4 regions of the Amphibacillus xylanus NBRC 15112 genome follow, and region 4 is predicted to be linked to each of the others. Evidence: riboswitches for the same ligand, from Rfam matches in the RefSeq annotation. Region 4 holds a riboswitch; each other region holds the start of a gene.
The links. A riboswitch is a leader RNA that binds a small molecule or an ion and turns the genes downstream of it on or off. The one in region 4 is predicted to bind S-adenosylmethionine.

Region 1 (8,082 bases), 1.2 Mb from region 4:
AACTCGCCACCTTTAACTGTTAAGTTAACCCCTTTTAAGATTTCTTTACCGTCAATTTCTACATGAAGATCTTTGATCTCTAAAGTTGATCCCGCCATCAGCTATACCTCCAAAAAAATAATTTTTATTTAAAGAATAGTAAATTATACCATTCCTAGTTTATTCTCATTACAATCTTATACTATTTAAAATCTAATATCAAGATTAACAACCGAGAGTAAACACATTTCCACACTGATTAGTATAGAAAGTTTTGTGTAACTATCTTAACACAATATCGAATCAAAGGCGAAGTGAATTGAGCAAAAATTGAAAAAACAACATTTTACCATGTAAAAAAGCCCCTTTATAATGACTAAAGGGGCTTAAAATTAACTCATGTTATTCTCAATCACGCCAGTTAATTGAGCACACGTACTTTTAGTTACCTCCAACTGGAATGATTTCTCCACCGTATTGTTGATTAATAAATTCAACTACAACGTCAGATTGTAAAATTTCAATCAGTTTCAGTAGTTTTTCATCATCTTTATCTTCTGTACGTACAGCAACAATGTTTACATATTGCGAATCGTCTCCTTCAAAGAATAATGCATCCTTTTCTGGAGATAAACCTGCTTCAATCGCATAGTTAGCGTTGATCGCCACTAATTTGTCTGTTTCATTCTCATATGCTTCAACTAATAATTCAGCATTTACATCTGGCGAAAACGTTAAATTATATGGATTATCGACAATATCATTAATTTCAGCTATCGTTTTATCGATATCATCCGCGAGTGTAATAAAACCATTTGCTTCAAATAATGATAAGATACGGCCATGGTCAGGGATATTACGACTAATAATGATTTCAGTACCTGGTTCAATTTGATCAATACTTGTAATCTCTTTTGAATAAATACCTAATGGTTCAATATGAACACCACCAAGATTGACAATATCATAATTATTCTCAGCAATTGATTTTTCTAAAAATGGTATATGTTGAAAGAAGTTTGCATCAAGTTCTCCACGTGCTAAATCTTCATTTGGTAGTGCGTAATCTGTGTAAGTTTCAATCACAAGCTCAATACCTTCTTCAGCCAATAGATCAGAGATTTCTTCTAATATTTCCCCGTGTGGCACACTAGTCGCCCCTACTTTTATTACATTTTCATCAGAACTTGAATCCCCACATGCTGCTAGAAACAAACTTGCAATAATTAAAACAATACCCAACAATCTCTTTTTCATTATTATCTCCCCTTATTGTTTTTTTTATATTAACGCTTATCAATTTTCTTCGTGATAAAATCACCAATAAATTGAAAAACGAAAACGATAACGATAATTAAAACAGTACAAACAAAGACAATATCAAAATCACGTCTTGTGAAGCCAAAGTAATAGGCATAGTCACCTAATCCTCCAGCTCCGATCATTCCTGCTACTGCGGTATAGCCAACGATAGCAATTGTCGTTACGGTAATACCAGATACAAGCGCAGGCATTGACTCCTTGATCAGAACCTTCCAAATAATTGTTGAAACTTTTGCTCCCATCGATTCAGCGGCCTCAATTACACCTTTATCTACTTCTCGTAAAGCAATCTCAACCAATCGGGCATAAAATGGAGCAGCACCGATAATCAATGCAGGTAAAGCTGCATTAGTTCCTCTGAAAGTTCCGAATAATAGCATTGTAAATGGAAATAGTAAGAAAATTAAAATAGCAAAAGGAATCGCTCGAAAAACATTCACTACAGTAGCTACTATTAAGTTAATGTATTTATTTTCCCAAAGTCCATCCGGTGATGTAAGGTATAGAACTAATCCTAATATTAGACCTAATACTAATGTGCCAAGCATCGACACTAATGTCATGTATAGTGTTTCACCAGTTGCTTCAATTAAATCTAGCCATTCAACATTTGGAAACAAATTAGTCATGTCAAATCACCTCCACTTTAACAGTGGTTGATTGAATATACTTAATCGCTGATTCAATCCATTCATCACGACCAGTTATATGAACATACAGTGATCCATAAGGACCGGCTTGTGTCTGCTTAATATTACCATGTAATATATTTAGCTCCACATCAAACTTTTTAGCTACTTGACTAATTAACGATTGATTTGTTGTCTCGCCAATAAACTGTAGCTTCAAGAGTTTTCCTGTTGAAACAGTTTGAAGCAAAGTTTCTTCAGTGACCTCTTCATCAGGTTTACCCATCACTTGTTCAACAAATCGTTTTGTAACTTGATGTTGTGGATTTGAAAACAAGTCGAGTACGGCCCCTTGTTCGACAATTCGACCATTTTCCATGACCGCTACGTTATGACAAATCTTTTGAATGACATCCATTTCATGTGTAATGAGAATAATCGTCAATCCTAATTTTTCATTTATATCCACTAATAACGATAATATAGAATCTGTTGTTTCTGGATCCAAAGCTGAAGTAGCCTCATCACAAAGTAAGATCTTCGGACGATTTGCCAAAGCACGAGCAATACCCACTCTTTGCTTTTGACCACCACTTAATTGTGAGGGATAAGCATCTTCTCTCCCTATTAATCCGACTAAGTTAATCAGTTCATCAACTCTTTTTTCACGTTCAGCTTTTTCAATACCGGCAATCTCTAATGGAAATGCAATATTCTCACGAACTGTCCGTGACCAAAGTAAATTAAAATGTTGAAAAATCATCCCAATATCTTGTCGTCTTAATCGTAGTTCCTTTTTGGATAATTTCGTAATATCCTCATCATCAATAATAATTGATCCACTTGTTGGCTCCTCAAGTCGATTTATCAAACGGACAAATGTACTTTTCCCTGCCCCACTATAGCCGATAACACCAAAAATTTCTCCCGGCTTAATCGATAAATTAATCTTGTCAACTGCATGTATCTCACTTTTACCTAAGGAAAATCGTTTTGTTAGTTGACTTATTTTAATCATTTGACTCCCCATCCTTTAAAATGACGAAATAAAAACGCCTTTCTGTTTATGAAAGAACAGAAAGACGTATTTTTATATCTAGTCTCTATGCTCTCTCATCTATCAAAGCTTTTTGCTTTGCAGGAATTGGCACCATTTTAAACAAACATTGTTTAACGGTTGCCGGGTTTCATCGGGCCAGTCCCTCCACCACTCTAAATAAGAGAATATTATATTTAATTAACTGATATCATAGCATTTGATCTTTATAGTGTCAATTGTTTTTTTGAAAATTGCTAATACATGTTATACTATAAAAAAAATAGAATTGGATGAATGATTTTGAAAGCACCTATATTTCAATTACCTTATTTAGACGATCAGAGTGAGATTTTTAACTTAGAGGATCATCTTGGAAATATCATTGTTCTAACATTTTGGACTTCGTGGTGTCCAGAGTGTAGTGTTGATTTAATGTTAAAGGAAAAACTTTATCAAGCAAGCGATAAGAATATCGTAAAATTCCTTACGATAAATGTTTCTGGCAGAGAACGTAGCACCATCGCTGGTCTCAAATATTTCCGTGAATATTTAACACAACCAACATTAATTGATCGAGGAGTTGAAACATACCGTACATATAATTGTCATGGCGTACCTACAACAGTAATCATCAATCCAAAAGGTGAATTGATTAAGCAAATAACAGGACAAGTAGATCTGATTGAGTTAATCGATACGATTCGTCCGTTTATCTAGACAAGTCATTTTAAAAATCGATTCATAATCCTACTAGACAATGTGTAAGATACCCATAAGTTTAATGGTAGGATGAGTAATAATAACAGAACATCTGTCACAATCGACCATGGCACAAACTCGATGTTAATCAACCATCTAACTAAAATAAACAGAATAAAAAATATTATAACTGTTAAGATGAGTTTTATAATAAGTTGCCTATTCCTCAACTTAATCACTCCTATCAATTATTTACTAAGTAGACGCAGTTAACTTGCAAAATATTCTGGAAAGCCCACTGATACAATAAGGCAATCTTTCTAAATTGAGATTTATTGACTTAATCTTAGCACTTTTATAATTTTTTACCAACCGGTCTAATTCTATAAAATCACGCAAAAAAATCAACACTAGCCGGTTAAACTTGATTAAGTAAGTCTCCTAATCCAAGTTTAAGCTAGTGTCACCTTTAATTTGACTCATTTTAGGCTTGATCTAAAAGCTTTTCATACTGCTCAGCTGTTAACAACTGCTCTAGCTCTTTTTCATCAGTCGCCTTAGCTACAATTAACCAACCATTCTCATATGGTGATTCATTAACTAATTCTGGCTGATCTTCTAGCTCTTCATTTACTTCCGTTACAACTAATGAGATTGGTGCATAGAGCTCAGATACTGTTTTAACAGACTCTACACTCCCAAATGTGTCTGTTGCAGATAGTTGATCAGCAACTTCAGGTAATTCAACAAATACAATATCCCCAAGCTCATCTTGCGCATGCTCAGTAATTCCTATTCGAAAGCTGTCGCCTTCTTGCTTAACCCACACATGTTCATCTGAATATTTTAAATTACTTGGAACACTCATGAAAATCCTCCTTTATTATTTCCAAACTTGTTCGTATTCTTCTATCTTAAATCCTAATGTAACATGATTACCATCAAATGCAAGTGGACGTTTAATCAACATGCCATCAGAGGCTAAGATTTGAATTTGCTCTTCTTCTGTCATAGCTGGCAATTTATCTTTAAGTTGCATTTCTCGATACTTAATGCCACTCGTATTAAAGAACCGTTTAATTGGCAACTCACTTATTTTAATGATCTTAGTTAATTGCTCGGCAGTTGGCGTCTTTTCCACAATATTAAGATCCCGATATTCTACATTATTTTCATCTAACCATTTCTTTGCATTACGACATGTACTGCACTTTGGATAACAATAAAACTCAAGCAACATATTCACTCCTTAGTTATCAACTAATATGTATAGTATAAGTTGGATAGCTCGTTTTTGCTAGTAAACTGCTTATTGACTAATATGTGAACAAAAATATAAATTACTCGCTAACGAATGAGCTATTTCATTGGTGTTGCATATTGTTTTAAGGATTTAGCCATATTACCAGTATCATTACTTTTAAGGAGGATATATTTATGCAACAAATGAATCAACAAGCGAATGGCTCAATGCCTCAACCACCAACAATGATAAGTAGTAAGGATTTCTTATACCTTACTGATATGATGTCATGGAATTTAAACGTCGTAAAAAAAGCTCATGCATTGGCTGAGAAATGTCAAATACCTGAAATTAAGCAAGCAATTGAACAAACTGAAAAAATGCATCAAAAACATTATAATCAGTTACTCAACTTCACTAAAAGTCAAACGAACTAACAGAACACTATATGGAGGTATTAGCAATGCAACCAAGTAAAGTCCAGAATCCTGAAACACAAATAGAAAAAACACCGAATCTGAATGATCGCGATATACTTAATGATTTACTTGCAACAGAAAAATATATGACTGACGGATACTCGACAGCATTGAACGAAGCGAGTAACCAAGCGTTATACGATAATATTTTGCAAATATTTACCGAAACACAAAACCAGCACCGACATCTTTTTAATTTAATGTTTAAACATGGTTGGTATAGCTTGGATCGTGCTGAACAACAACAAATTAACCAAGCTGTAAATCAATTTACTGATTATAAAAATCAATTCCCATTACATTAAACACATAACACTCTAAAGATTAGTTACTAGCAAATTTATACACCTAATCTTTAGGGTGTTTTTTTGACTACCTTAAACCGTAATCATTCCTATTTACAAAATGTTAATAATACGCTAAAATCATTAAAGATTCATTATTATATTGATACGTTATCTCATAATTTCATCAAATTCTTAATAAAGTAATGATACGTCAACGTACGTAGCTAATTAATCAAATTGTCAGAACATGCTATTTGGCTAGCTAATTAATAAATTCTCTCAAAAGATTGGAGTTAACTTTTATGAAAGAGTCACTTGTAACAATTAAAAACCTTTCCTATGCCTATGAGGATAAAATAGCGTTAAATGACATTAACCTTGATATTCATGAAGGTGATTTTCTAGGTCTAATCGGACCAAATGGTGGTGGGAAAACGACACTAATTAAATTACTGCTTGGATTAATTCCGATCCAGCAGGGTTCAATTCATTTATTTGGTCAAGACATCAAGCATTTTAAAGACTCCAATAATATCGGCTTTGTTTCTCAGAAATCAAATGCATTTAACCGCGGATTTCCTGCAACCGTTAGAGAAGTGGTCGCAACAGGCCTTGTCGCAAAGGTTGGGTATTTTAAATTTTTCACAAAAGCTGAGCACCAAAAGGTGATGAAGGCAATTGAAACAGTTGGTATGTCTGAATATATTGATCAAAATATTGGCGATCTATCAGGTGGGCAACAGCAACGCATTTTTATTGCACGAGCAATTGTGAGCGATCCTAAATTATTAATTTTAGATGAGCCTACAGTTGGTATTGATACAGAGCATGTTCAGAAATTTTATCAATTACTGAATCAATTAAATCAAGAAAATAATATTACACTTTTACTTGTCTCACATGATATTGGTACAGTTACAAAATATGCTAATGGTGTTGCATGTTTAAATAAAGTATTACATTTTCATGGCGGAACTGAAGAGTTTGCAAATATCTCTGATGAGGAATTGTCACATTTTTATGGTCATGATTTAAAATTAGTGACCCATCACCATTAAGGACGTGTTATCTATGTTATCGCAATTTTTTCAATATGACTTTTTACAAAATACATTTTATACTGGACTGTTAATTGGATTAATCGGTCCTCTATTAGGTTCATTTATTGTCGTTAGGCGCCTGTCACTCATTGCTGATGGCCTGTCCCATGTTACATTAGCTGGAATTGCATTCGGATTATTTGTTGAAAAGAAATTTGGTTTATTGCTTCTGACTCCCTTTTATTATGGCACTGCATTTTCAGTTATTGGTGCAGTATTAATAGAACGGCTACGTAGGGTTTACCATGCGTTTCAAGAGTTAGCAATTCCGATCATTTTATCAGCTGGCGTTGGATTAAGTGTTATTTTTATTTCACTAGCTGACGGCTTTAATAATGATTTATATAATTATTTATTCGGTTCAGTATCCGCAGTTAGTCGGAATGATTTTTATGGAATATTAATTATCGCTATCATCGTTGTCACTGTGCTCATCATCTTTTATAAGGAATTATTTATGCTTTCTTTCGATGAGGAATATGCTAGAGTTTCAGGAATTCATGCTGAACGAATTCATTTTTTATTTATTATTTTAACAGCATTAGTTATTTCAGCTTCTATTCGAATTGTTGGCGTATTACTTGTTTCGGCACTAATGACACTTCCTGTTGCTGCAAGTATACGAATAGCTAGAGGATTTAAGCAGACTATCATTTATTCAGTTATTTTCGGAGAGATTTCAGTTATCGGTGGATTAATTTCTGGTTACTACTTAGAAATTCCTCCTGGAGGAACGATTGTAATGATTTCAATTCTAATCCTATTATTAACAATTAGCGGGAAAAAGCTATGGCTTAATATGAAGAGAAAGAAGGCGATCCTATGAATATTGAGAAAGCATTAACTATATTAAAAGATGCGGGCTATAAATATACCGATAAGCGTGAGTCAATTTTGACTTTCTTTGAACAGGAAGACCGATACCGAACTGCAAAGGATTTACTCGATTATATGGAAGAACACTATGAGGGCATTAGTTTTGATACGATCTATCGAAATCTAAATCTCTTTACAGAACTAGAGATTTTAGAATCAACAGAACTAGAAGGAGAAAAGCTCTATCAATTGTCTTGTGCAGATCATCATCATCACCATTTTATTTGTCGAACTTGTGGTATGACACAAGAGATTGATCTCTGCCCAATGGAAGACATAGCTAAAGAATTACAAAACTATTTAATTGAAGACCATAAATTTGAGATTTACGGGCTTTGTCCTGTATGCCATTAATAAACCTCCTTCTTTACAGACTAAACAGATGTAAAGAAGGAGGTTTTAATTTATTTTACAATCATTACAGGACA
Region 2 (8,082 bases), 120 kb from region 4:
CTTCGCGTGTAATAAACGTTGGTACACTCATTGCTGGTTGACCAGTCAAGTTTGCCAACTGAGTAAATGGTGTATAAGTTAAGCTCGGTAGGAACATATCATAAATTAATTTCTGCTGCTCTGTTTTTGATAAGTAATTAATTTTTAGCAGTCGCTCTTGCATATCTTCACTCGGCTCAAGCTCGCCTATTTGTGGTGCTGTATCTGCATTTGTCGGTGTTAAATACAGATCAAACTCCTCGTGAAACTTAGCCATTTGATAAGCTGCGAGATCCCAACCATTTAAGCTCTCACTATAATCAGCAGCGGAAATGCTTTTTCCTGCTTCACTTAATGCCCATGTCATCAACTCCATATCCTCAGGTGCTAGATCATGACCTAGTCCACGGCTGAGTTGAATGATCACATGATTCATTTCACCACTATTCATAATATAGTAAGCCTTCATGAGATCAACACCGTTAACCGGAGCCTCTTTTTCAACAACTTCATGCCCCTGATCTTCCAACCACTTAGCCATTTGGTAAACTGACTGCTTTGCTGCATCACTAACCGCCGTACGCACAGGGGAGGCAGTCGTAAACGCTATTCTTAACTTTTTCATAGGTGAATTTTTTGTTAAATCAAAAAAACTTCCATCATAAAGTGGCGTCTGGTAAGCAGCTTCAGGTTGAACAACTTGGAGCACGTCCAAGAGTGCTGCACTATCGCGAACTGTACGGCTCAGGACAAAATCAATTGCTGCTCCTTGCCACGAGCGACCAACACCCGGACCTACCGGCGTTCTTCCACGAGTTGGTTTTAAACCAAATAAACCAGAAAAGCCAGCCGGAATTCTAATTGAGCCACCACCATCGCTAGCTCCAGCAACAGGAACGACACCACTTGCTACAAGCGCTGCCGCCCCACCACTTGACCCGCCTGGTGAATGATTAAGATTCCAAGGATTACGTGTTGGACCGTAAAGCTCTGCCTCTGTAATATTTTTCAAGCCAAATTCTGGCGTTGTTGTGTGACCGAGCATTATAAAGCCTGCATCCTTCAGTCGAGCGGTAAAGTTCGAATCATATTGAGCAATATTTTTCGACAAAAGCTTTGAACCTGAACTTAGCACTTCTCCTTTTATTGCATGGGAAATATCTTTTAAAAACATCGGCACACCGAAAAATGGCTGATCATTATCTGTTAAATTATCAATCTCTATGTAAGCACGCTTCTTGCGCGTCCGGGCCACCGCATTAAGCTTAGGGTTCACTTCTTCCATTCTTTCAAATGCAAGATCTGCTAAATCTCTTGGTGAGACTTCTTTTTTGCGAACCAACTCAGCTAATCCAACTGCATCTAGTGATAGGTAAGTCTTTAAATCCATTATGATTGCCCCCTCAGTTATATTTATTACAGTATAGCAGAATTACAGATAATAGAAAAATTCAAAGTTGATGACTGTGGGTGAATAATTTTTTATAAAAAAAGCCTTCTCCCGTATCCCGCTTTATCAGCATCATACTAGATCTGGCTTTTTATGATCAAACTATTCTTCGTCACTAAGTAGCACGCCACCGACTGCATACTCAGACTTTTTCATATCTTCTAAAAAGACAACGACTTTATCTCGTGATGCACCGGTTGTTTCGACTATTGCATCAGTTACTTTTTCAACGCAGGCACGTTTTTGCTCTTCTGTGCGACCTGCTAACATTTTTATCGTGACATATGGCATGATAGTCCACTTCCTTTTTTCAAAAAATAATTTACCGTTAGTGTACACTACCTGCGAAGAAAAATCATCCATTCACCTAACTGTAGCTTATTTACCCCAAACTTCTTTAGCAATCTTAACGACATGCTCAAGCTTATTCCACTGGTCCTGTTCAGTAAGTAAGTTACCATGATGTGTCGAAGCAAAACCACATTGCGGGCTTAGGCATAGTTGCTCTAACGGCACATATTTTGCCGCTTCCTTAATTCTCGCTTTCACTTCATCAACGTCCTCAAGTTCACCCCGCTTCGATGTAATCAAGCCAAGCACCACCTTAGCGCCTCCATGCGGAATATGCTTAAGCGGCTCAAACCCGCCAGAACGCTCATCATCATATTCTAAGAAAAAGCCATCAACCTTTTCATTAGCAAAAACCGTCGGTGCAATATATTCATAGCTACCTGTGAAAGCGTAGGTCGATTGATAGTTGCCACGACAAATATGGGTTGTCACTTTTAAGTCCTCTGGCTTATCTGCTAAAATCTCGTTCACGACTCGAACAGCTAATTCAATTAAGTACTCTCGCTTATATGGTCCACTATCAAAATCAATCTCAGGTGATGCCAATACAGCAAAGTTGACATCATCTAATTGTAAATAACGAACCCCCGCATCATAAAATGCCTTAATCGCATCACGGTACGCCTGAATGATATCAACAGCATACGCTTCATAGTCTGGGTAAATCTCTGAGTTAAAAATCTCCTCCCTAAACAATTGGTTAGGACTTGGAATCGTTTGTTTAACTACCGCACGTCCAGCGACAATTTTGTTCAATTCAATAAAATCATTAATAAATGGATGCTCAGGATTAAATGAAATTTTCCCTATATTTCTAACGTGATACGCCTCAGTCTCAACACCCTTAAAGGAATAACCTCTGTCAGGCACATACCCCTCGATCCCAATTAAATTTTCTAGAAAATCAAGATGCCACCAATCACGACGGAACTCCCCGTCTGTCACAACCTCTAAACCAATCTCAATCTGCTTTTCAACAACATGCGTCACTTCCTCTAGCTCGACCTGCTTTAAATCTGCTAAGCTAATTTTTCCTGTTTTATAATCTTTACGTGCCTGCTTTAATCGTTCAGGTCTTAATAAACTCCCAACATGATCTGCATAAAATGGTGCTTGAATCGTCATTTCCCATCGCTCACTTTCTTAGTTTAATTTAGAAAAACTTCTCGTTATATCTGTCTTTAAATCCTCAACTGCTTCAATCCCTACTGAAAATCGAAGCAATCGATCATCAATTCCTAACTCAATCCTTTTTTGTTCAGGTATATCCGCGTGCGTCTGTGTGGCCGGATACGTTATAAAGCTTTCCACCCCACCCAAACTTTCAGCAAAACTAATTAACTTTAATTCTTGTAAAAATTGTTTAACCCATTTCCCGTTTTTCAATTGGAAGGAGATCATCCCACCTTTCCCCGGATAAAAGACCTCAGCAACACATGGATGTTCCGCTAAAAATTGAACGAGCGCTTTTGCATTTTTCTCCTGTTGTTTTAAACGTAATGCTAAAGTTTTCATCCCCCTAATGACTAGCCACGCATCAAATGGTGACAATGTTGCACCAATATTATTGTGTAAATCTGCAAGTTGCTCAGCTAGTTTAGGCGATTTTGCAACAACCAATCCAGCTAAAACATCGTTATGTCCTGCCAAATATTTCGTCGCACTATGCACAACAATATCTGCGCCAAGCTTTAAAGGCTGTTGTAAATATGGTGTGTAAAACGTATTATCAACAATCAATAGAAGATTATGCTTGCGCGTAAGCTCAGCTACAGCTTCAAGATCAATTTCAGTTAATAACGGGTTCGTCGGCGTTTCAATAAAAATTGCTTTCGTCTCGCTAGTAATCTCCGCTTCTACCTCACTCAAATGTTCAAAGTCTACATAACTCACATTTAGTTTCCCTTGGTTTTGCCAATGTTCAAGCAGTCGATACGTCCCGCCATATAGCTGATCAGATCCGATCACTTGATCACCCACTTTGAATAAAGCAAGCACAAGCTCAATTGCCGCCATTCCAGAACTCGTGGCAAAACCAGCTACCCCACCCTCTAGCAAAGCAATGCCATCCTCTAAAATCTGGCGCGTCGGATTTTTTGTTCTCGTATAATCAAAACCAGTCGATTCACCTAACGTCCTGTGATGGTATGCAGTCGATAAATGGATTGGCGCACTCACCGCCCCTGTTACCTCATCAATCCGATTACCCAATTGTGTCAAAATTGTTTCCTGATTTAACACCACTTTTCACCTCCTTTTATCAAAATAAAAAAGACTCTCTATAAGAAGAAAGTCTTTAACTAAAAAAAGGCATTCTTCTTATCTTCTAGGCAGTTGCCTATTTGGAATTAGCACCGTTCCTTGCTCTACACAAGGTGGTTGCTGAGACGTCACTGGGCCAATCCCTCAGTCTCTCTGGATAAGAAATAAAAGTATACAATTTTAGCTCGCTTCTAAATGATGCAATTGACTTATGTAATAGCTTAAGCTAATTTCTTTAAAATATCAAGATGTTTTTTTAATTTTCTGAAAAAGTTGATGATACACAATATTTTGTGTAAGAAGAAGTATAATTAAAAAACAGGTAGAACATCCTCTTGATAGTTACAGGATTAACTAATAGAAAGGATGATCTACCATGTTAAACAGTATTACCGAAAATATATTTTCTAATCACATCTTTTGTGTTAGCGGCAAATGGAGTGGGGGTGTGGAATCTTTAACGATTGATTAAGTTTTTTGCACAAACGTTAATGATTTGCGACTTATCTTCAACCTTTGAACAGATTTTACGACTAAACGTTAACGATTTACGCTTTATCTTCAACCTTTGAGCGAGTTTTAACACCAAACGTTAATGATTAACGCTCTATCTTTAATCTTTGAGCAAGCTTTACCGCAAAACATTTACGATTCGGACTTATCTTTAACATTTGAGAGTGATTTAACACCAAACGTTTACGATTAACCACTAATCTTTAATCTTTTAGCAGATTTTACGACTAAACGTTAATGATTAACGCATTATCTTCAACCTTTGAACAAGTTTTAACACCAAACGTTAACGATTAGAGCATTATCTTCAACCTTTGATCGGTTTTTAACACCAAACGTTAATGATTAACGCTCTATCTTTAATCTTTGAGCAAGTTTTACCGCAAAACGTTAACGATTCGGACTTATCTTTAACATTTAAGCGTGATTTAACACCAAACGTTTACGATTAACCACTAATCTTTAATCTTTGATCGGATTTTACGACTAAACGTTTACGATTTACGCATTATCTTCAACCTTTGAGCGAGTTTTAACACAAAAGGTTTACGATTAACCACTTATCTTCAACTTTTGAGCAATTTTCACAACTAAACGTTAACAATTAGCCCTTTTCCGGCAAAAATTATAGCTGTTTCCGGGCTAACAACAAAAAACACCCCATCATATGACAGGGTGTCAGCACATGCAGAGCGAAAATTCTCCTAAACTCGCTCTAGTTGATGTGCTTCTCGATCGGCAATTATTTTTTCAACAATATCTTCGCCGAGGCGCTCGATTGTTCGGCCTTCTTCACGTAAATCGCGACCTAAAGCGGCTGATGCCATGTTAATCAATGATGTACAAATTGGTGTTGCGACATCGACTTTTGCTGCGATCGTTTCTAATAAAACTAAGCCTTGTGGTACGTCTTCGGAAATATATCGTGAATCAACGACAACAGGGCCTTTAGCGCGAGTTGGCATTGCAGCATACCAGAAGAAAACTTCTTTTGCATCGCGGCTATCGTCCAACGTATTACGATACTTACATGCCTCAACGTAAGAAAGTCTCTCGGAGCCCAGCTTTTCCATAACATCCATTTTCTCAGCATCAAGTGCTTCGAGTATATTCCATACGCTAGGTGTGAAAACTTCATGGTACATGCAATAGTCTCCATTTGTCTTTTCAATTCTAGGAATACTCATGATTGCGCCAACTGTATGGACAATCAAGTTAGGATTATGCAACGCTGCCTCGATGACTGAAGGCACGTAGGCAAATGGGAAACCTAATTTATTTAAAGTTTTCTTCGCTTCCTCAGTTCGGCTCGCTGGATAGATTCCTAGTGGGTTACGGACATTACGGAAACCAACCTTAACAGTTCCTGGTTCAGAGATTCGACAATCAATAAATGAACTCTGAGCTTCACAGATTAATAAATCAATATCACCACAATGCTTTAACACGTAAGCCGTTGATAAATAACCAGGGTTAATTAAGAGAATCTGGCCATCACGCAAATGTGGTTTAATTCGCTTTATTAAATCTTCGTGATAGTTTGTTTGAATATAAATAATGACAACTTCACTGTCACTAATTTCTGAGATATCTCTTGTCACTCGATTAATTTTTGCGGTTTCTACCTTATCATTCTCAACTAGATCTACGCGCCCGCCATTTTCTATTAAATAATTAAAATTCTGATCATGCATCGCATTTGATGTTTTAATTAACGACACATCATGACCATATAAACTTAATTGAGCAGCTACTGCTGTACCGCCATTACCGGCACCTAAAACTGAGATTTTCATATTATCAACCTTTCTTCATGATCAATTTGATTTATTTGTTGATGATTAAACTCATCTTGATTTAAGAAAATTGTATCTAATATGCTTTCAGTCAGCTCACCAAATAACGGTCCACAGCTGACTTGATTCAATGACGGCCCACCATTATACTCAATAAAAACTGGTACACCATCCTCATCAATAGCAAAATCCCAACCTATTACTCTAAAATGAGGCAGCTTCTGGTGTGTTTGTCTAACCAGTTCAAGCACGCGATCATAGCTAGGTACGACAACATCAGCAAATCTTACACCACCAGGATGCTCTGTCACCCACTCTGAAGCACGATTTAACGCCTTTTCTTGAAGTCTACCATCAGGTTGGATTGGACATGCCAGCCCTCCTGAAGACACATTATCTAACCGCGATCCCCCAACACCCATTCGTAAAATCGCAGAAGAAATATGAACTTCTTGATTAAATAAAAAGGAAATAACTCGAATTGTATTAAGTGAATGCTCATGAATCGATGACAATACATGATGCTGCTTAACTACCTCTTGAACAACAAAATCAGAACGATACTCATCAAGTAGTCTCTGATAATCGATAATCCCATGCTGATCCCGGTCATAAAAGTAGATGTCTACACCTTCACCACTGTGAATAGCTGGTTTTACGACAAAACTCTTCTCCGCCTTCAGAATCGAAATCGCATGAGAACGATCAATCATGTTCCCTAATTCATCAAAAAAACAACCATTACTATTTTTCAAAATCATTCGTGGTTGCCTTAATTCAGGGAATAAGTGTGGGTAATAAGCCTTGTCAGTATAAGCCTGACGAAAATTAATCCGATTCATTGCTGGATATATTTTTGTCCAATATAAATCTTCCGGTATGTAGCGCGGATCATAATGACCATCTTTATAACCATAAAGGTCATACCACATTTTCTTCGGCTTGATCCCATATTTTTGCCAAAATGGCGCAACCTGTGAACGGAATAATGCCATGTCACCATTTAAACCACCATTAATCGTACCAAGCTGTTTGCGGCAGGCTTTCCTAGCTTTTCTAGCCTCCATATGTAAATCAACTTTTTGGTAAATCGAGCGATTAATCCGCTCCCAGCGCCCTGCTTGATTCAATTTTACCTTCAATCATATCCCACCTTCCTTTGTACTTAATCAATATATTCATCAACCAAAACTTACCGACCACAAAACTGGTCAGCTCATTTAGGTCTTGATATCATGTGAAAATTTTAACGCTCACAAAAAAATTGCGCCCTAAACTTAAAAATCCATAACCATGAATTTTTCGACAAAGCGTCAATTTATCTACGTTTTAGGGCCAAGTAAATAGCCGTGCAAAACACGACTTTGTTCGGATAAAATCATCCAGTTTTAATTAGGAATTTTTCTGACTGATAAGTGTGAAGGAAATAATTCAGAAACATCTGTTGTATTACAGATAGAAACCAAACGATAATTTTGTAATGAATGTCCATTAAAACTAATGGACACGTTATAAAAAATACCAAGAAAAATTGCTGAGGATAGCGCTGATTCCTTTGGTATTCATAAAAAGAAATGTAAAATATAATATTTGTGTAGAAATTTTGTTGTTCTTTTCTATTATAGCACAGTTTTCACAAATTTGCATAATGTGCACAAAAAAACAGCTGAACGTTCAAAACTCGAACATTCAACTGTTTAAATTAAAATCCAGACTTCATTAATCTCTACT
Region 3 (8,082 bases), 240 kb from region 4:
GTTATCCGAGCATATTGGTTTTGTTCATTGGAATGAAGATGAGAATAAAAACCCTGTCCTATCCTATGTGTTACCGGTGAATAAACCAAGACTTCTTGTCTCAATTGATGGTACAGAACTAAGAAGTGAAGGTAGTCCATGGCATGTGAATACTTTGCCATTAGTCGACTTCTTAGAGCCAGATGTGAATCAAGCTTCGTTTACTATTTCAAGTGTGAGCGAGAAAAAAGCAGAGTATCATATTTCTACTGATCAGGATTGGTTATCATGCTCAGCAGCAAACGGCGTTTTAGATGGTAAAAATAAATTGTCAGAAACGATCCATGTATTTGTTGATCGAGATGGGTTAGCTGATCAAGCTGAAGGACGCATTACAGTTAAAACACCAGTTGGCAAAGTGACGATTGTCGTTCCTGTAGTTAATAACGATTTTACAAATTATCCAGATATGACATTTGTAGATACAAAAGGTTATATCTCAATAGAAGCAGAACACTTTGCTACTCAAAAGGCGACTGAAAATCTAGATGGTACGCTGAATCGTTTTGAAGTCCTAGATGGCTACGGTAAGACTTTATCAGCAATTAAAGCATTCCCGACAGATACACATTATCAAGTTGGTAAAGATGCACCATTTGTTGAGTATCATTTTGTTACACAGGAAGCGGGTGTATATGAGCTTGAATTTTATTTACAGCCATCCAACCCTGTAACGCGAGAGGGTACAATGTATGCTGGTATTCAAGTCAACGAAAATGATGTTGATGTAATCAATGTCCTTCCTGATGGTTATCATGTAGATGGACCACACTGGGGAATAGATGTGATCAATAATATTCGTACAACTAAAACAAAAATAACTTGTGAGCAAGGCTTAAATAAATTACGAATTTATGCAGTAAGCCCTGGCTTTGCGTTAGAAAAAATTGTCATTTACCCGGATGGTAAAAAGTTAGCTAATAGCTACTTAGGTCCGAATGAAACGTATTATGTTGGTAGATAAAATAAATAGTATTACGAAATACCCAAAAGCAAAATAGCTTGCTTTTGGGTATTTTTTTATCTCTTCTGTTCTAGTTTTTTTGGAAAAACCATATAGATAGGTTAGCTAGATTAAATAATTTTATAGAAAAGGGATAATGAAAATGATCTATATAATTTTCGCTTTATTGTTTGTTTCAGTATTTGAAGTCTTTGCACATAGCTCAATTATCAGTTCGTTTATGGTTGTCTTGGGCGGGTCTGATATGATGCTAATTATTTTATTTGTTGTGTATTTAATGGCGGTAATGATCGGAGCCATTCTTTCTGGTTATTTGATTGATCAAGTAGGTGCAAAATTCATTTCAATCATTGGGTTGTTCGCAGTATCTGGGATATTAGTTGTTTATCTATTTGTTCATTCACCGGGTCAATTGTTAACGATTAGATTTGTCCATGGCTTATTTAGTGGGTTTTTATTTACTAGTATACTTGTTCAATTATCAACAATTGAGACATCAGTAGTTAAAGGTAGTTTTATAAAATATTCAGCTTGTATCATATGTCTGGCTTCATTTCTTGGATCAAGTTTTGGTGTTATTATGAGCAAACATTTTGTTGTTGAATCTGTATTTTACTCAATCAGTTTGTTAATATTTGCGCTCGGTGTTGTTAGTATTTTTATAATAAAAGAACCTGAAGTAGCGCAACGAATATTAAGCTTCTCAAAATACCTTAAGGCGACATTTGTCTTAGTCAATCAATCAGTAATGGGCTATAGCTATTCTGCTGCGCTATTATTGATGTTTACTCAAGGCACATTGCACTACCTACTACCACAAAAAATAGCTACATTAGGAGAATCATCTAGCTTAACGGTGTATTTGCTCACTGTTTTTATTCTAGTTAGTAGTATTGTATTACTCCTACCAACTAAAAAACTCTTTGAGCGTTTTTCAACAGAGATCATCATAATCTTTGGAATGCTAATATTGTCTTTATGTCTATTCATGATTAGTTTTATTAATTTAGTTCCCATTCTGTATATATTAATGACCATGTACGGGTTTGGATTTGCTTGTGTATTATTACCGATTTTACAAGGTGTTGTAGAGGGTCCTTCAGACGTTAATCGAGGCATTGGCTTTGGATTATTAATTTGTTTTATGGCATTTGGTGTGTTGGCAGGGCCATTTGTTACAGGCGTTTTTCCGACTATTTCACTATCATTTTTAATTGGTGGATTTATTTTAGCGCTCTGTTCAGCTTATTATGGATTCTCGATTAAACTAAATCAAATAAACTCAATGATTAACAACTAATCCCAGGCGAATCAATTTTTATAGAATTTAGTTTATTAACTTAATAATAAAAATTTTCAAAAAACGGTTGACAATTAAAAAGTTCGCTATATAATTGGATTTACAACTTTTAATAAAAAACTAAATAGTTTGTTTTTTCTTATCCAGAGAGATGGAGGGACTAGGCCCAATGATATCTCGGCAACAGATTCATTTATGAAAACTGTGCCAATTCCTACAAGTGCGATATGCATTTGAAAGATGAGAAAGAGCGGTTTCTAATTTTCGGATAGAATCCTTTCTTTTCATCTTTTGAAAAGGAAGGATTTTTTGTTTTTGCAAAAGTTTTCTATGTGGGGGGAATGGTTCGTGATTAAGTTCAGTGATGTATCCAAAACGTTTACGATTGGAAAAAGGCAGGTTCATGCTGTTCAAGATGTGTCACTCGAGGTGAGTGAAGGTGATATTTTTGGCATTATTGGCTTTAGTGGTGCTGGAAAAAGTACATTATTACGGCTTGTTAATCAGTTAGAGCGACCGACAAAGGGCTCGGTTTTTATCAGGGATATAGATATTAGTAAGCTATCGGCCAAACAATTGCGGAAGCAGCGGAGCCAAATCGGGATGATTTTTCAAAACTTTAATTTATTAACATCACGTAATGTTGCTGGAAATATTGCTTATCCACTTAAAGTAGCCGGCTATAACAAACATGAGATTAAAGAACGAGTTACTGAATTACTTGAATTCGTTGGATTATCTGATAAAGCCAAGGACTATCCTGAACAGTTGTCAGGAGGTCAAAAACAACGAGTAGGCATTGCAAGAGCACTTGCTTCGTCTCCTGAGATTTTGATTTGTGATGAAGCAACCTCAGCTTTAGATCCAGAAACAACGCAGGATATCTTGAGGTTGCTAAAGAAGGTGAATCGTGAACTAGGCGTAACCATTTTATTAATCACTCACGAAATGCATGTAATTCAATCTATTTGTAATAAAGTTGCGGTAATGGAAAGTGGTCGAGTGATTGAGTCAGGTCCGGTCTTTGATGTTTTTACAAATCCGAAGCATACGACTACACGTCGCTTTATTCAATCGGTACAAAAAGATTTACCTTCAGATACGATTTTACAAGAGTGGCAGAGAAATAATGGCGGCAAATTATATCGTGTTATCTTCAAGGGTTCATCTACTGTTGATCCATTACTATCAACGATTACAAAGAAATACAACGTAGATTTTAATATTATTTATGGCTCAGTCCAGGAATTACAGGAGCAGCTTTTTGGCAATATGATAATTTCTCTTATTGGGGATGAAGGTAATAAGCAAAAGGTTCTAACTGAATTATCGAATCTAGTTGAAGTGAGGGAGGTTGATATTAATGAACGTTGATTGGATAACTTTTTGGCCGAGAGTCGTTGAAGCAACAGGTGAAACGATCTTCATGGTTGCGAGTACACTGTTCTTCGGTACAATTTTAGGCTTAACGATTGGGTTATTGTTATATGTTTCAAGAGATAATCATCTGCTTGAAAACAAGTTTGTCTTCAATCTATTAAACTTTGTTATTAATTTAATTCGCCCAATTCCATTTATTATATTTTTAGTTGCAATTTCACCAATTACGCGTCAAGTCATTGGCACAACGATTGGTACGGTTGCTGCGATTTTCCCAATGACGATTGTGGCGAGCTTTTCGATTGCTCGAGTTGTTGAAAATAACCTTGTCAATATTGATCCAGGTGTCATTGAAGCAGCTCAGGCTATGGGGGCAGGTCCATTGAGAATCATTTGTACTGTGCTAATCCCAGAAGCGCTTGGTCCACTGATCCTTGGCTTAACATTTATGACAATTAGTTTAATCGACTTTTCAGCAATTGCAGGAACAGTTGGAGGGGGTGGTTTGGGACATCTGGCAATGACTTACGGCTATCAACGGTTCGATACAAGTGTGATGGCGGTGACGGTGTTAATATTAATCGTTCTTGTTCAAAGTGCTCAGTGGGTTGGTAACACAATTTCTAGAAAGATCATGAGAAAGTAATTTTTGAAAATAAGGGAGAGATCTAATTATGAAAAAGTTTAAGAGTTTATTAGTTTTACTTGTCGTCTTGTTTCTAGTCGCGTGTGATTCAACAAGTGGTAAGACTGCAACAGCAGATGATCCTGTACTTGTCAAAATTGGAGTGAACGGTTCAGACGGTAAGCAGTGGCCAATTTTAAAAGAAAAAGCTGCAAAAGAAGGCATTGAAATCGAGTTAGTTGAGTTCACCGATTATACAATTCCAAACAATGCACTTGCTGAAGGTGAAGTTGATTTAAATGCTTTCCAACACTTTTCCTTCTTAGCACAGTACGTTAATGAAAGTGGCAATGACCTTTATCCGATTGGTTCAACAGTTTTTGCACCGTTAGGTCTTTATTCAGAAAAAATAACAAATATCAGTGAATTAAAAGCAGGCGACAAAATTGCAATTCCAGATGACCCATCGAACCAAGCACGAGCATTGCGATTATTAGAGAGCGCTGGTTTGATTACACTTGCAGATGATTTTGGTCTGTTTGGTGATCCAAGCAAGGTAATAGATAACCCACTAAATCTTGAAATTATCCCAATGGTAGCACAGCAAACACCGCGCGTTTTACCAGATGTCGCTGGATCTATTATCAACAACGGAATTGCCGGTCAGGCTGGTTTTGATCCTGCGAATGACCCAATTTACAGAGAATCAGGTGAGGATGAGAGTGTCTATCCATACATCAATTTGATTGCAGCTCGAACAGAAGATAAAGATAACGAAGTCTATAAAAAGATTGTTGAATTGTATCAAGAACCAGATATTGCAGCAGCCATTGCTGAAGATACAAATCACGGGTCGTTTATTATTGAGTTATCCGATGAGGAAATTGAACAGTTATTTGAGGAGTTAAAGCAAGGGAATTAAATTAAAAATTCATAGGGGGAATTTATAATGACAATTAGTAAAACTGTAGAACAGAGGCTATTTGAGTCAATTGAAGAAAACCGAGAGTTATACATTAAAACAAGTCATCAAATTCATGAAAAACCTGAAATCGGCAATCAGGAGTACTTTGCTTCTGACCTTCATAGTTTTAATTTGAAAAAGTTTGGTTTTCAAGTTGAGCAGGGTGTCGCAGGACACGAAACGGCATTTTATGCAGTTAAGGATAGTAAAAAGCCTGGCCCTACTATTGCATATCTTGCAGAGTACGATGCATTACCTGGTCTTGGTCATGCATGTGGTCATAATATAATTGGAACAACAAGTATCGCTGCTGCAGTTGCGTTAGGTGAAGAGATTGAAAAGACAGGCGGCCGTGTTGTTGTTCTAGGTACACCAGCTGAAGAGGGGGGCCCTAATGGTAGTGCGAAGGGTAGTTTTGCAGATCAAGGCTTCCTAGAGGATGTTGATGTTGCTTTAATGCTACATCCAGGTGGTAAAACAAGCTTAACACCTGAATCATTAGCTGTTGACCCACTCGACTTTAAATTTTATGGTAAGCCAGCACACGCCTCTGGTGCACCACATTTAGGTGTCAATGCATTAGATGGTGTGATTCAATTATTTAATGGTATAAACGCCTTACGACAACAACTACCTAGTGATGTTCGGATTCATGGAATCATTACGCATGGCGGAGATGCACCGAATATTATCCCTGAGTTTGCATCGGCACGATTTTATATTCGTGCGGAATCATGGAAGAAGACCGAAGAAACATCTGAAAAGGTGCGTGCAGTTGCAAAGGGAGCAGCTTTAGCAACGGGTACAAAAGTTGTTATCGAACGTTTTCAAAATGTGGTTAAAGATTTAGTGCCAACACCGCTATTAGATGAAGTATTGGCAGAAGCATTAACAGCGGTTGGTGAAGAGGTTATTATTGAAAAACGAAAAGGTAAAGGTTCAACAGATGCAGGTAATATCAGTTATGAAGTTCCAACTGCACATGGTGGTATTAAGATTGGTCCGGATGATTTAGCTGGTCATACTGTCGAATTCCGTGAAGCGGCAAAATCACCTGAAGGAGATCAAGCAATTATTACAGGTGCTAAAGCTTTAGCGATTACCGGGTACCGCTTGTTAACTGATCAAGATTTATTAAATAAAGTAAAAGAAAATCATCAGCAAGCGCTCGAACAAAAACGTGCCTTAGCATAATTAAAAGGTTCAATGTCAAATAGTGTCGGTTGGTTTTATAATTAGCTGAGAATAAATTTCTATTAATTTTAATTAAGATACAACTTGTTCACCGCAGGTGAAATACACTCGCTTTCTTACGTTTAGTCAAGTGTTTAAATCCCTTTTTTTAATTAATTCCCGGAGGGGTACCCCTCCGGGAATTAATTAAAATTTTGCACTTCGAATAGACCTTGTGTTTTTTGTCTTTTTTCAAGGTCTATTGTGTTATAATTAAATCATAGTATGATTATTGTTGGCTTGAAGCTTTCTCATAATCATACAATAGGTCGTTTTGAATAAGATGAAATGTGACTTTCAAGAATTTATTCATACAAGCGACTACTGCAACCTTATGATGCTTATTATAGGGTTGTTTTTTTAATTTATAATAATAATCAACTAAATGATTTATTTGTTTTCCTTTAGCAGAAAGCATTGAGACAATCATAAAATACAAAATACCACGCAGTCTACTATTACCTCGTTTATTTATACGATCTTTATACTCCATATTTCCAGACTGATATCTTACGATATCTATACCGGCGTATGCATTTAGTTGTTTATTATTTTTAAAACGTGTTAAATCCCCTAGTTCAGCTATGATTCTACAGGCTAATTTATCTTTTATTCCGGGAAATGACCGAAGGATCCTGTATTCTTTACGGTCTTTTGACATTTCTGTCATTCTTTGAATGATTTCATCTTGCTCTTCCTCCATCTCTAATATTTTCTTGGCATAATCCCTTACTAACTCACAAGAATAGTCTGTTTCATCAACTGCTGGAAATGAATCCTTTGCGATTTCAATCAATAAAATTGCTCTTTCCTCTAACTTTTTTAATGAATAGTTTTTCTTAGTGCATTTTTTAATACGATTTTTAATAACTGTTTTAGATCGTTTTAATATCAAGTTTGGGTGAGGGAATACTTGTACAAGATTATAATAAAGTTTTGATTTGTTAATAAAAGCCGTATCAAAGTCTGGGAAAGATAATTGTAATGATGCATGTAGTCGATTTTTGTACTGAATCTTCTCTTTCATAATCTCATCATAGCGACGTGACATTGTACGCATCTGTTCGTAATAAGAATCTTCGCGATAAGTTTGGAAATAATCGTTTTTAAAATGATTCTTAGCCAGTTGATGCGCATCACTTATATCTGTTTTGTTTCTTCTTAGAGATTGGGTGTTAAGGTGTGCTAATAAAGGATTTAAAGAATAATAAACGAGATTATTCTCTCGTAAGAATCGTTCTAAAGCAGCCGAATATACTCCAGTCGCTTCAAAAACAAATTCTAAGGTATAATTATTCTTTTCACTTAGATCTTTAATGATTTTACTTAAATTAGAGAATCCCGTTTTTGAATGAATTAACCTCCCTTCAAATTCACAGTTACCTTGCTCGTTGTAAGCGGCCATGGTACTACTCTTTCGACTAACGTCGAAAGCAATAACGCATCTCATTTTCTTCTCCTCCTTAATATTTTTGTAGAAGTCTCCACTTTACCTTATCGATTCCACTTTCTTATACACGGTCTCTGGGGACCCAACATACTAAGCTGATTCAAATAAGGGAGTGAAGTTAGCCAGT
Region 4 (8,082 bases):
TTACTCCTAATTGCATCAGGAAAAACTAATCAGGAAATCGCCGATCAATTATTTATTGCGTTAAAGACGGTAAAGGTTCATGTTAGCAACATTTTAAGTAAGTTAGAGGTAAAGGATCGAACGCAAGCGGCTATTTATGCCCATGAACATAAATTGATTGAAAAAGATCAGGTTTAAAAAGGAGGACAACATGAATCAGAAACGATATCTACAAGAATTAGCATATTATCTTCGTTCATTACCTAAAGATGTTCAAGATCAAATTATTAAATTTTATGAAGACGAATTTAATAAAGCTAAAAATGAAGGAAGATCAGAAGAAGATACGATTTTATTATTAGGTAGACCGAAAGCCAATGCAGAGAAGGAACTAGCAATTTATGCTGATCAGATTCAGCCAGAGTCTAGTTTTGATAGTAACGAAGCTTACCAAAGCGAAGAAAAATGGCAAAGTGTAAAGCAAATGAATCAACCAATTAATTATGGCATGCTTATTCTTTTAATCGTCATTAATATTATCTTTGTCTTAGGTCCTGCAGTTGGAATATTATTTGCTGGCTTTGGACTTTGGTTAAGCTCGATTTCTCTTATGGCAACGCCTCTAATGGTATTCTGGTTCAATGGGGCTGTCTCATTCCCAGAGTTCTATCCCGTAATGGCGGCAGTAGGATTAGGAATCTTACTATTTGTTGCAATGCATTATTTATCTAAGTTAGCCTCTCGCTTAATTCGTGCTTATTTTGACGCAATGAAGCGAATGGTAAGGGGGGAATAACGTTGAAAAAGTTCGCATTATTAGGTGCAATTTTATTAGTTATTGGTGTATTAGGTACGATTTTTAATTGGAATCATCTATTAGGAGAAACGAATATTAAAAGAATCGATGATTCAGTCACGGTCGAAGCAAGTGATCTTGAATTAATCGAGATAAACATCGATGTTGCCAATCTAAATCTGTATCAAATTGATGGTGATTCAATTCAAATTGATTATCGTGGAAGAAGTCATCGAAATGTTAAGGACATACTAACAGTTAATAACGACAATGATACGCTTTATGTTGAAGTAACTCATCGTTCTAGATGGTTTAATCTATCTTTTATCCCATTTTGGAACAAACATACAACGAAAATTGACATCGGTATACCAGCAGGATTTGACGGGATTATTGATACAAATGTAGATGTTGGAAAAATTAGTGTGGAAAATTTAAACTTAAAGCAATTTAATGCAGTGGTAAACGTGGGAAATATCGAAGGAAAGCGCGTCTTTGTTGAAGAAGGGACAGTTGAAGTAGATGTAGGGGAAATTAACTTAACTGATGTGAGTAGTCATTGGGATTTAGAAACGAATATTGGTGATATTAATCTTGAGTTACAGGAGTGGGAAGGCAGAATAGATGCAAGATCAAATATCGGTGAGTTAACGTTTCGATTGCCAAGTCACGTTGAATATTATTCACTTCATTTAGAAGCAGAGTTAGGGAAGGTTAGAGGGGTAGATAATCCAATCATTGGATATCGCTCTGCTACAGAAGCGGGCCCAAGCTTAAATGCATTTACTGACATAGGTGATATCGAGATTCATTGGCAACGATAGAACAAGTAAGTAAAAACAGCTAGTTGATCCTTTAAATTGAGGAATTAACTAGCTGTTTGACTGACTTGGATTATCTTTAGGAGCAATTGCGCCTGAACGAGGCACTTTAATAGAAAACGAAATATTTTCATCAGTTAAATCAAGCTCCTGAACACTAAAACGGAAATTACTCTGAATATCGATTTGTGTCACGGCAACATAAATTTGTTCATTTTTTGAATCAAAGTAAAGCCAATCTGGTGAATCAACTTGCTTATTGAAATAATGAAGAATTCGGTCTTTAGGAAGATTTAATAAGCCAAGAGACATTTCAGTGACTAATAAAACTAAGTCGCCATTTTTTTGGACAACTGGATCCATACGAATATTAATTGGAAGTGAAACACCAAAAGCAGAGAATGAACCAAACAGATGGAGATCTTGATCGATATGCACTGAAAATCGCGCAGAATCAGATTGCAAAACTTGGTCGAGATAATCATTTATTAATTGATTTAAATCTCCTTTTGTCGCTTGTACTTTAAATTCTGCTCCAGGTTCATCGATAACAACTGGATTTGGTAATGGATCAGACTTTGGTGGTGTTGTGAAGATAATGACTGCAAAAACCGTAATCGCCACAATATTGATTCCAAAAAGAATGAGAAAATACATTTGCCAATTTCTATTTTTCACATGATCACCTACTTTAGATAACATCTAACTTATAACGGTGAAAATGGATGAGAATGCTTATAATTTTTTTATTGAGGAGAAATTTGTTCATCCATCATCTCTTTTTTTTCTTGTGCTATAAGCTCGAATGTCGGAAGCATTTCTTCTAATACTCGGGCACCGATGAGTGAGTAGCCTGTCTCATTCGGATGGAAATTATCATTAGCTAATAAATTTACTCGATCGATTTGAAATAGGTCATGAATTGGAATAAAGTGTCCTTGCTCATAACTTTCAAATGTCACTTTGCCAATATTATTCCACTTGTTTAATATATCCTCGAGTGCCTCAACCTCATCAAAATAGCCTTCAAAAGGATTATAAAACCCGATTAGAAAAATTTCCACATCTTCATTGTATGATTGAATGAGCTCGAATAGTTCTATTAATCGAGATTGATAATGATCGATTTCTTCATCAAAAATCGCCTCATTTAAGCTTAAAATATTATCGCGAACAATTTTAATCATATCATTTGCACCGACAGTTAACAAAATAATATCTGCTCGCCGAATGGAACGTTGAACAGATGCTTCTTCTTTGATTCTATCAATGACTTGATTTGTTTTAAATCCTCTCTGACCAAAGTTATCAATTCTTACTCGATAATCCATAGCTGAAAGGCGACGCTTAACCGTTGACAAGTAGCCATCACGATTTGTTTCATCACCAACACCTTGAGTTAACGAATCACCAATAGCAGTAATATAATAGTCATTTTGGGTAAAGACATTTATCGTTTGCTCAACCGCTTCTTTAAGTGTTTGTGAAAGATCATTTGTTGCAGTTTGAACCTCTTCATCCATACTTTCCACTTGACTGATAACTTGATCAATAGGTTCTTGATCTGGCTCTGTAACAGTCGTTTGATTAAATTGATTCGGTCTTAAGAGAAGAAATAGAAATATGGCAAATAAGATAACTGTCATGCTTATCCAAAACAATTTAATTTTTCGTCGTCGCGTCATAGTTAACACCCATTCAGAAATAGTTAGATAATATTATTTATTCCCTTTAATGAAATAAATAAAACGATTCGGACGTACCCAATTTAATCTTGAAAAAAATGCACCGCTAACAATTAGCGGCGCAAGTTTATTTTTATTTAATCATGTTTAGGTGTGGCACGAATTTTCTTAGCTGCACCAAAAATACATTGATCTTCAACGTAAAATTGATCATTTGCTTCGGCTTGAGCTTTTAATTCAGTATAGTCATCTTTAGTTCTAAACCAGATCAGCTTCGCATCAGCTGGTAATTGGTCGATTGTACTTGGATTGGAGACAAACAATAGATCAATTGGATCTGTATTGTCAGCTAAGTCAGTTAATTTAAAGCCTAATTTCGTTAATTTTGCTAAACATTTATGCTGAGTCCGATCACCAGCAATGACTATATTCTTCGGTCTAATCCCACCATCTTCGCGAGCAAATGGTGATTCTAGTACCCAACGCACTGCATCATCTAGACTAAGTTTAATAGTAGGCTCTGTTCCCGTTGCTTTTGCAATTGCCTGATCTAGATCTGCAATAATATCGTCAATACTTTCTAAGCCAACTGATAAACGAATCAGTGATTCTGATACACCACTTGCTTTTAGCGCTTCTGCATCTAATTGCTGGTGAGTAGTTGATGCTGGATGAATAATTAGTGATTTTGCATCACCAACGTTAGCAACGTGAGAGAATAGTTTTATATGGTCAATGACTTTTCGACCGACCTCACGCCCACCCTTAACACCAAATGTAATAATTGATCCGAACGTATCAATTAAGTATTTCTTAGCTAATTCATGAGAAGGGTGTGATGCTAAGCCAGGGTAGTTTACCCATTCAACTTCAGGGTGATTCACTAAATAGCTTGCTACTTTTTCCGTATTTTCCGAATGACGCTTAATACGTAGGTTTAATGTTTCTAACCCTTGTAAGAAATAAAAAGCATTTTGAGGACTTAATGAAGGTCCGATATCACGTAATAATTGTACGCGTAATTTTAATGCGAAAGCAGCTGGACCGACATCAGTGCCAAAGCGGATACCGTGATACGTTTCATCTGGTTCAGTAAAGCCAGAAAAACGTCCTTGTGTCCAATCAAATCGACCACCATCGACAACAATTCCGCCTATTGAAGTCCCATGACCACCAATCCATTTTGTCGCAGAGTGAATGACGATATCTGCACCCCATTGAATTGGCTTCGCACCATATGGTGATGCAAAAGTATTATCAATAATTAACGGCACACCATGTTCATGGGCAATATCAGCGACCGCTTCAATATCAAACACATATAAAGATGGATTAGTAATTGTTTCAGCAAAAATCGCTTTTGTCTTATCAGTAATAGCCGCTCTAAAATTCTCAGGATCTGTACCATCAACAAAAACAACATTTATACCATACTTAGGTAGTGTCTCTTTGAATAAATTATAAGTTCCGCCATATAAATTACTATCAGCAATAATTTCATCACCAGTTCCTGCGAGGTTAAAAATCGCTAACGTAATCGCAGACATTCCTGAAGCAGTTGCTACAGCAGCCACACCATCTTCCAATATCGCAACACGCTGCTCAAATGCATCAATCGTTGGATTCATGATCCGCGTATAGATGTTGCCAGGCTCAGCTAGAGCGAATAAGTTTTGTGCATGCTCCGTATCTTTGAACACATAAGAAGTTGTTTGATAGATTGGAACTGCCCGTGATTGAGTTGTTGGGTCAACCTGTTGCCCCCCATGAATCAATTGCGTTTCTACACCGGTTGAACGAAACTGTTCTTTTGACATTTTTTAATCTCCTCCTTGAATGTGTATGTATAACTCTATTTACAAAAAAACCTCTTCTAAGTAAGAAGAGGTTGCGGTGTCTTAGCCTCGTCTTATCTGTCAGATTCATCATCTGTAGGATTTAGCACCTTTCTTACAAGTAGGTTGCTGGGCTTCGTAGGGCCTATTCCCTCCGCCACTCTCGATAAGAGCTATACATATTAGTATGGATTATAGTGGAGAATAAACTATTCGTCAAGTAATTAGTTTAAAAATTTAAACAATTTAGACAAATTGGTGAGAATAGCACAAAACTCTTATCAAACGCATAAATTATTGAAGGATAGGAGTTGAGGAAAATGGCAGAATATGAACAAGACTTTTTAAAAGCCGCTCGAGAGTGGGTCAGAAAAATGGATAGTCTATTCCAGCGCTATTCAGATGACAGCCTACTCGCATCGATCGATCAATTTTTTCAAAACAAACAAATACCAACTTATATTAAAAACACAGAAGATGAGTGGATCGTCACATATCAATTACCTGGTGTCACTAAAGACCGGATTAAAATGTTCATTCGAGACAACCGCTTAATTGTACAAGTAACTGAGGATGAGAGTCAGGAAATTAAAGACGATCAAAAAGATCTCTATCACTTTAAACAGTTTACTCGCTCAAGAGAAAGTATCATTCTTTTACCCGGTGCAATTATTCCTTCAACACTAAAAGCAGATTTCAGAAATGGCTTACTTAAAGTTAAAGCAAGAAAACAAAGAATTAATAAAAGAGATCTTTTACTAGATTAGCTTAAATCTCTCTGAATGATTTTGTACAACCGCTTTTGATTATGACTAGATTCATTAGTTTTGCTAAATATAATCAGAAGCGATTTTTTTAGCTTACAAATGTGAGTCAATTTCATAATACAAAAATCTAGTTAAGAACACGAACAATTACAAATGAAAATACAATATAATACGTAAATAAAGAAGCCTAATCAAGTGATTGGAACGGCAGGCGGCGACTCCAGCGGGAACAATCGTGTCCGAAGATCCAGTGATAAAAGCTTGAAAAGCTTTTATCAATTAGCTGAGGCCGATCCCGCGGAAAGCGTCCGCCTAGAGTGGAAATCACCGCGTCACCTGTAACCCAATTGTTCGTGTTTTATAGCCAATTAAGTCATTATGAAATTCATTCATGTATATTTGTGAACAATTATTGAGTTTTATGGTATATTTAGGACAAGGAAGGGGGTTTATATGTTGGGCTTTACTGAACTTATTATATTTTTAAACTTTCTTTTAGTCATTGCAATTGTTTTTCTTGAGCATAGAAATCCAACGTCAACATGGGCTTGGATTCTTGTTATTACATTTATCCCGATCTTTGGTTTTTTACTTTATTTAATTTTCGGACGCAAGCTGAGTCGTAAGCAACTATTTATTTGGGATAACAAAAGTAAATTAGGTGTAAAGAAAGCCGTAGCAAATCAACTAGAATTATTGGATGAAGGGAGTTTTCCTATTCCCGATCTTTATAAAGATAATATTGATTTATTCTACTTACACTTGCGCAATAATGATGCTATTTTAACTCATGAGAATAAGGTAGAGGTTTTTAATGACGGACAAGCAAAATTTGACCGACTTATAAAAGATTTAACTGAGGCAAAGGATCATATTCATATCCAATACTATATTTACCGAGATGACGCATTAGGTAAAAAAATTGCTGACGTATTAAAATTGAAGGCAAAGCAAGGTGTCTCAGTTCGATTTTTATATGATGATTTTGGCTCGAGAAACTTAAAAAGAAAATTCATCCGTGATTTGAAAAAGGCTGGAGTCAAAGTTGAAGCATTCTTCCCTTCATTAATTCCAAAAGTTAATTTCAAAATCAATTATCGTAACCATCGTAAGGTCGTCGTAATTGATGGGAAAATTGGTTACATAGGCGGATTCAATGTAGGTGACGAATATCTTGGTAAGGTGCAAAAGTATGGCTACTGGCGAGATACCCACCTCCGAATTGTTGGTGAATCTGTACGTAGTATTCAAACACGTTTTATCCTAGATTGGAACCAAGCATCGAAACATCAGCTAATTTTATATGATCCAGTTTTTTATCAAGCTGAACCACAAGGAAATGTTGGGATGCAAATTGTTTCAAGTGGTCCAGACTCGGATTGGGAACAGATCAAATATGGTTATATAAAATTATTGATGGAAGCAGAAGAGTATGTATATATTCAAACACCATACTTCATTCCAGATGAGAGTCTTGCTGATGCTGTCAAAATTGCCTCACTATCTGGGATCGATGTAAGAATTATGATACCGAATAAACCAGACCACCCATTCGTATATTGGGCGACGTATTCATATATTGGTAATATGCTTGAAGCGGGAGCAAAGGTATATATTTACCAAAATGGCTTCCTCCATGCAAAAACAATTATGGTTGATGGAAAAATCGCATCCGTCGGTACAGCTAATATCGACGTACGGAGCTTCCGATTAAACTTTGAAGTAAATGCATTTATTTATAGTGAAGAAGTAACTCAACGCCTCTTAGCTGATTTTGAAGAAGATATGGAAAAATCAGAATTACTCACATTAGAGGCATATCAGCAAAGATCACACTGGATTAAAATTAAAGAATCAATCGCCAGACTGATCTCACCAATTTTATAAGATAATTTTTAAATAGATGTAGCTGAACATACGGCTACATCTATTTTTACTTTTTAAAATGAGAATGTAAATGAACTTGTGTGTATTTCTCGGAACTTGTGTGCATTTCCGCGAACTTGTGTGTATTTCTCGGAACTTGTGTGTATTTCTCGGAACTTGTGTGTATTTCTCGGAACTTGTGTGCATTTCGCAAAACTTGTGTGCATTTCCGCAAACTTGTGTGCATTTCCGCAAACTTGTGTGCATTTCCGCGAACTTGTGTGTATTTCTCGGAACTTGTGTGCATTTCCGCGAACTTGAGTGTATTTCGCA

Region 1: another riboswitch for S-adenosylmethionine. It lies ahead of AXY_RS04215 (methionine ABC transporter ATP-binding protein); the one in region 4 lies ahead of AXY_RS10575 (O-acetylhomoserine aminocarboxypropyltransferase/cysteine synthase family protein).
Region 2: another riboswitch for S-adenosylmethionine. It lies ahead of AXY_RS10035 (methionine biosynthesis PLP-dependent protein); the one in region 4 lies ahead of AXY_RS10575 (O-acetylhomoserine aminocarboxypropyltransferase/cysteine synthase family protein).
Region 3: another riboswitch for S-adenosylmethionine. It lies ahead of AXY_RS11575 (methionine ABC transporter ATP-binding protein); the one in region 4 lies ahead of AXY_RS10575 (O-acetylhomoserine aminocarboxypropyltransferase/cysteine synthase family protein).

What each region holds. Positions count from the first base shown of each region.
Region 1 covers NC_018704.1:840,926-849,007, reverse strand. The annotation lists gene sufC (Fe-S cluster assembly ATPase SufC) at 1-98, opposite strand, end outside; gene AXY_RS04225 (MetQ/NlpA family ABC transporter substrate-binding protein) at 421-1,236, opposite strand; gene AXY_RS04220 (methionine ABC transporter permease) at 1,266-1,931, opposite strand; gene AXY_RS04215 (methionine ABC transporter ATP-binding protein) at 1,933-2,949, opposite strand; SAM riboswitch class I at 3,042-3,154, opposite strand; gene AXY_RS04210 (TlpA family protein disulfide reductase) at 3,265-3,687, shown strand; gene gcvH (glycine cleavage system protein GcvH) at 4,154-4,537, opposite strand; gene AXY_RS04200 (arsenate reductase family protein) at 4,553-4,909, opposite strand; gene AXY_RS04195 (hypothetical protein) at 5,107-5,349, shown strand; gene AXY_RS04190 (spore coat protein) at 5,376-5,696, shown strand; gene AXY_RS04185 (metal ABC transporter ATP-binding protein) at 5,981-6,736, shown strand; gene AXY_RS04180 (metal ABC transporter permease) at 6,750-7,604, shown strand; gene AXY_RS04175 (Fur family transcriptional regulator) at 7,601-8,008, shown strand; gene AXY_RS04170 (universal stress protein) at 8,059-8,082, opposite strand, start outside.
Region 2 covers NC_018704.1:2,069,767-2,077,848, forward strand. The annotation lists gene AXY_RS10020 (amidase) at 1-1,369, opposite strand, end outside; gene AXY_RS10025 (2-hydroxymuconate tautomerase) at 1,532-1,720, opposite strand; gene AXY_RS10030 (5-methyltetrahydropteroyltriglutamate--homocysteine S-methyltransferase) at 1,808-2,905, opposite strand; gene AXY_RS10035 (methionine biosynthesis PLP-dependent protein) at 2,924-4,021, opposite strand; SAM riboswitch class I at 4,097-4,206, opposite strand; gene AXY_RS10040 (NAD/NADP-dependent octopine/nopaline dehydrogenase family protein) at 5,260-6,351, opposite strand; gene AXY_RS10045 (sugar-transfer associated ATP-grasp domain-containing protein) at 6,348-7,493, opposite strand; gene AXY_RS10050 (nucleotide sugar dehydrogenase) at 8,071-8,082, opposite strand, start outside.
Region 3 covers NC_018704.1:2,432,466-2,440,547, reverse strand. The annotation lists gene AXY_RS11585 (glycosyl hydrolase 115 family protein) at 1-1,003, shown strand, start outside; gene AXY_RS11580 (MFS transporter) at 1,146-2,303, shown strand; SAM riboswitch class I at 2,440-2,550, shown strand; gene AXY_RS11575 (methionine ABC transporter ATP-binding protein) at 2,652-3,677, shown strand; gene AXY_RS11570 (methionine ABC transporter permease) at 3,667-4,329, shown strand; gene AXY_RS11565 (MetQ/NlpA family ABC transporter substrate-binding protein) at 4,358-5,230, shown strand; gene AXY_RS11560 (M20 family metallopeptidase) at 5,258-6,466, shown strand; gene AXY_RS11555 (IS110 family RNA-guided transposase) at 6,735-7,955, opposite strand.
Region 4 covers NC_018704.1:2,192,023-2,200,104, reverse strand. The annotation lists gene AXY_RS10600 (response regulator) at 1-177, shown strand, start outside; gene AXY_RS10595 (DUF1700 domain-containing protein) at 191-775, shown strand; gene AXY_RS10590 (DUF4097 family beta strand repeat-containing protein) at 778-1,599, shown strand; gene AXY_RS10585 (YpmS family protein) at 1,648-2,274, opposite strand; gene AXY_RS10580 (GDSL-type esterase/lipase family protein) at 2,343-3,281, opposite strand; gene AXY_RS10575 (O-acetylhomoserine aminocarboxypropyltransferase/cysteine synthase family protein) at 3,419-5,098, opposite strand; SAM riboswitch class I at 5,188-5,289, opposite strand; gene AXY_RS10570 (Hsp20/alpha crystallin family protein) at 5,437-5,883, shown strand; gene cls (cardiolipin synthase) at 6,337-7,770, shown strand.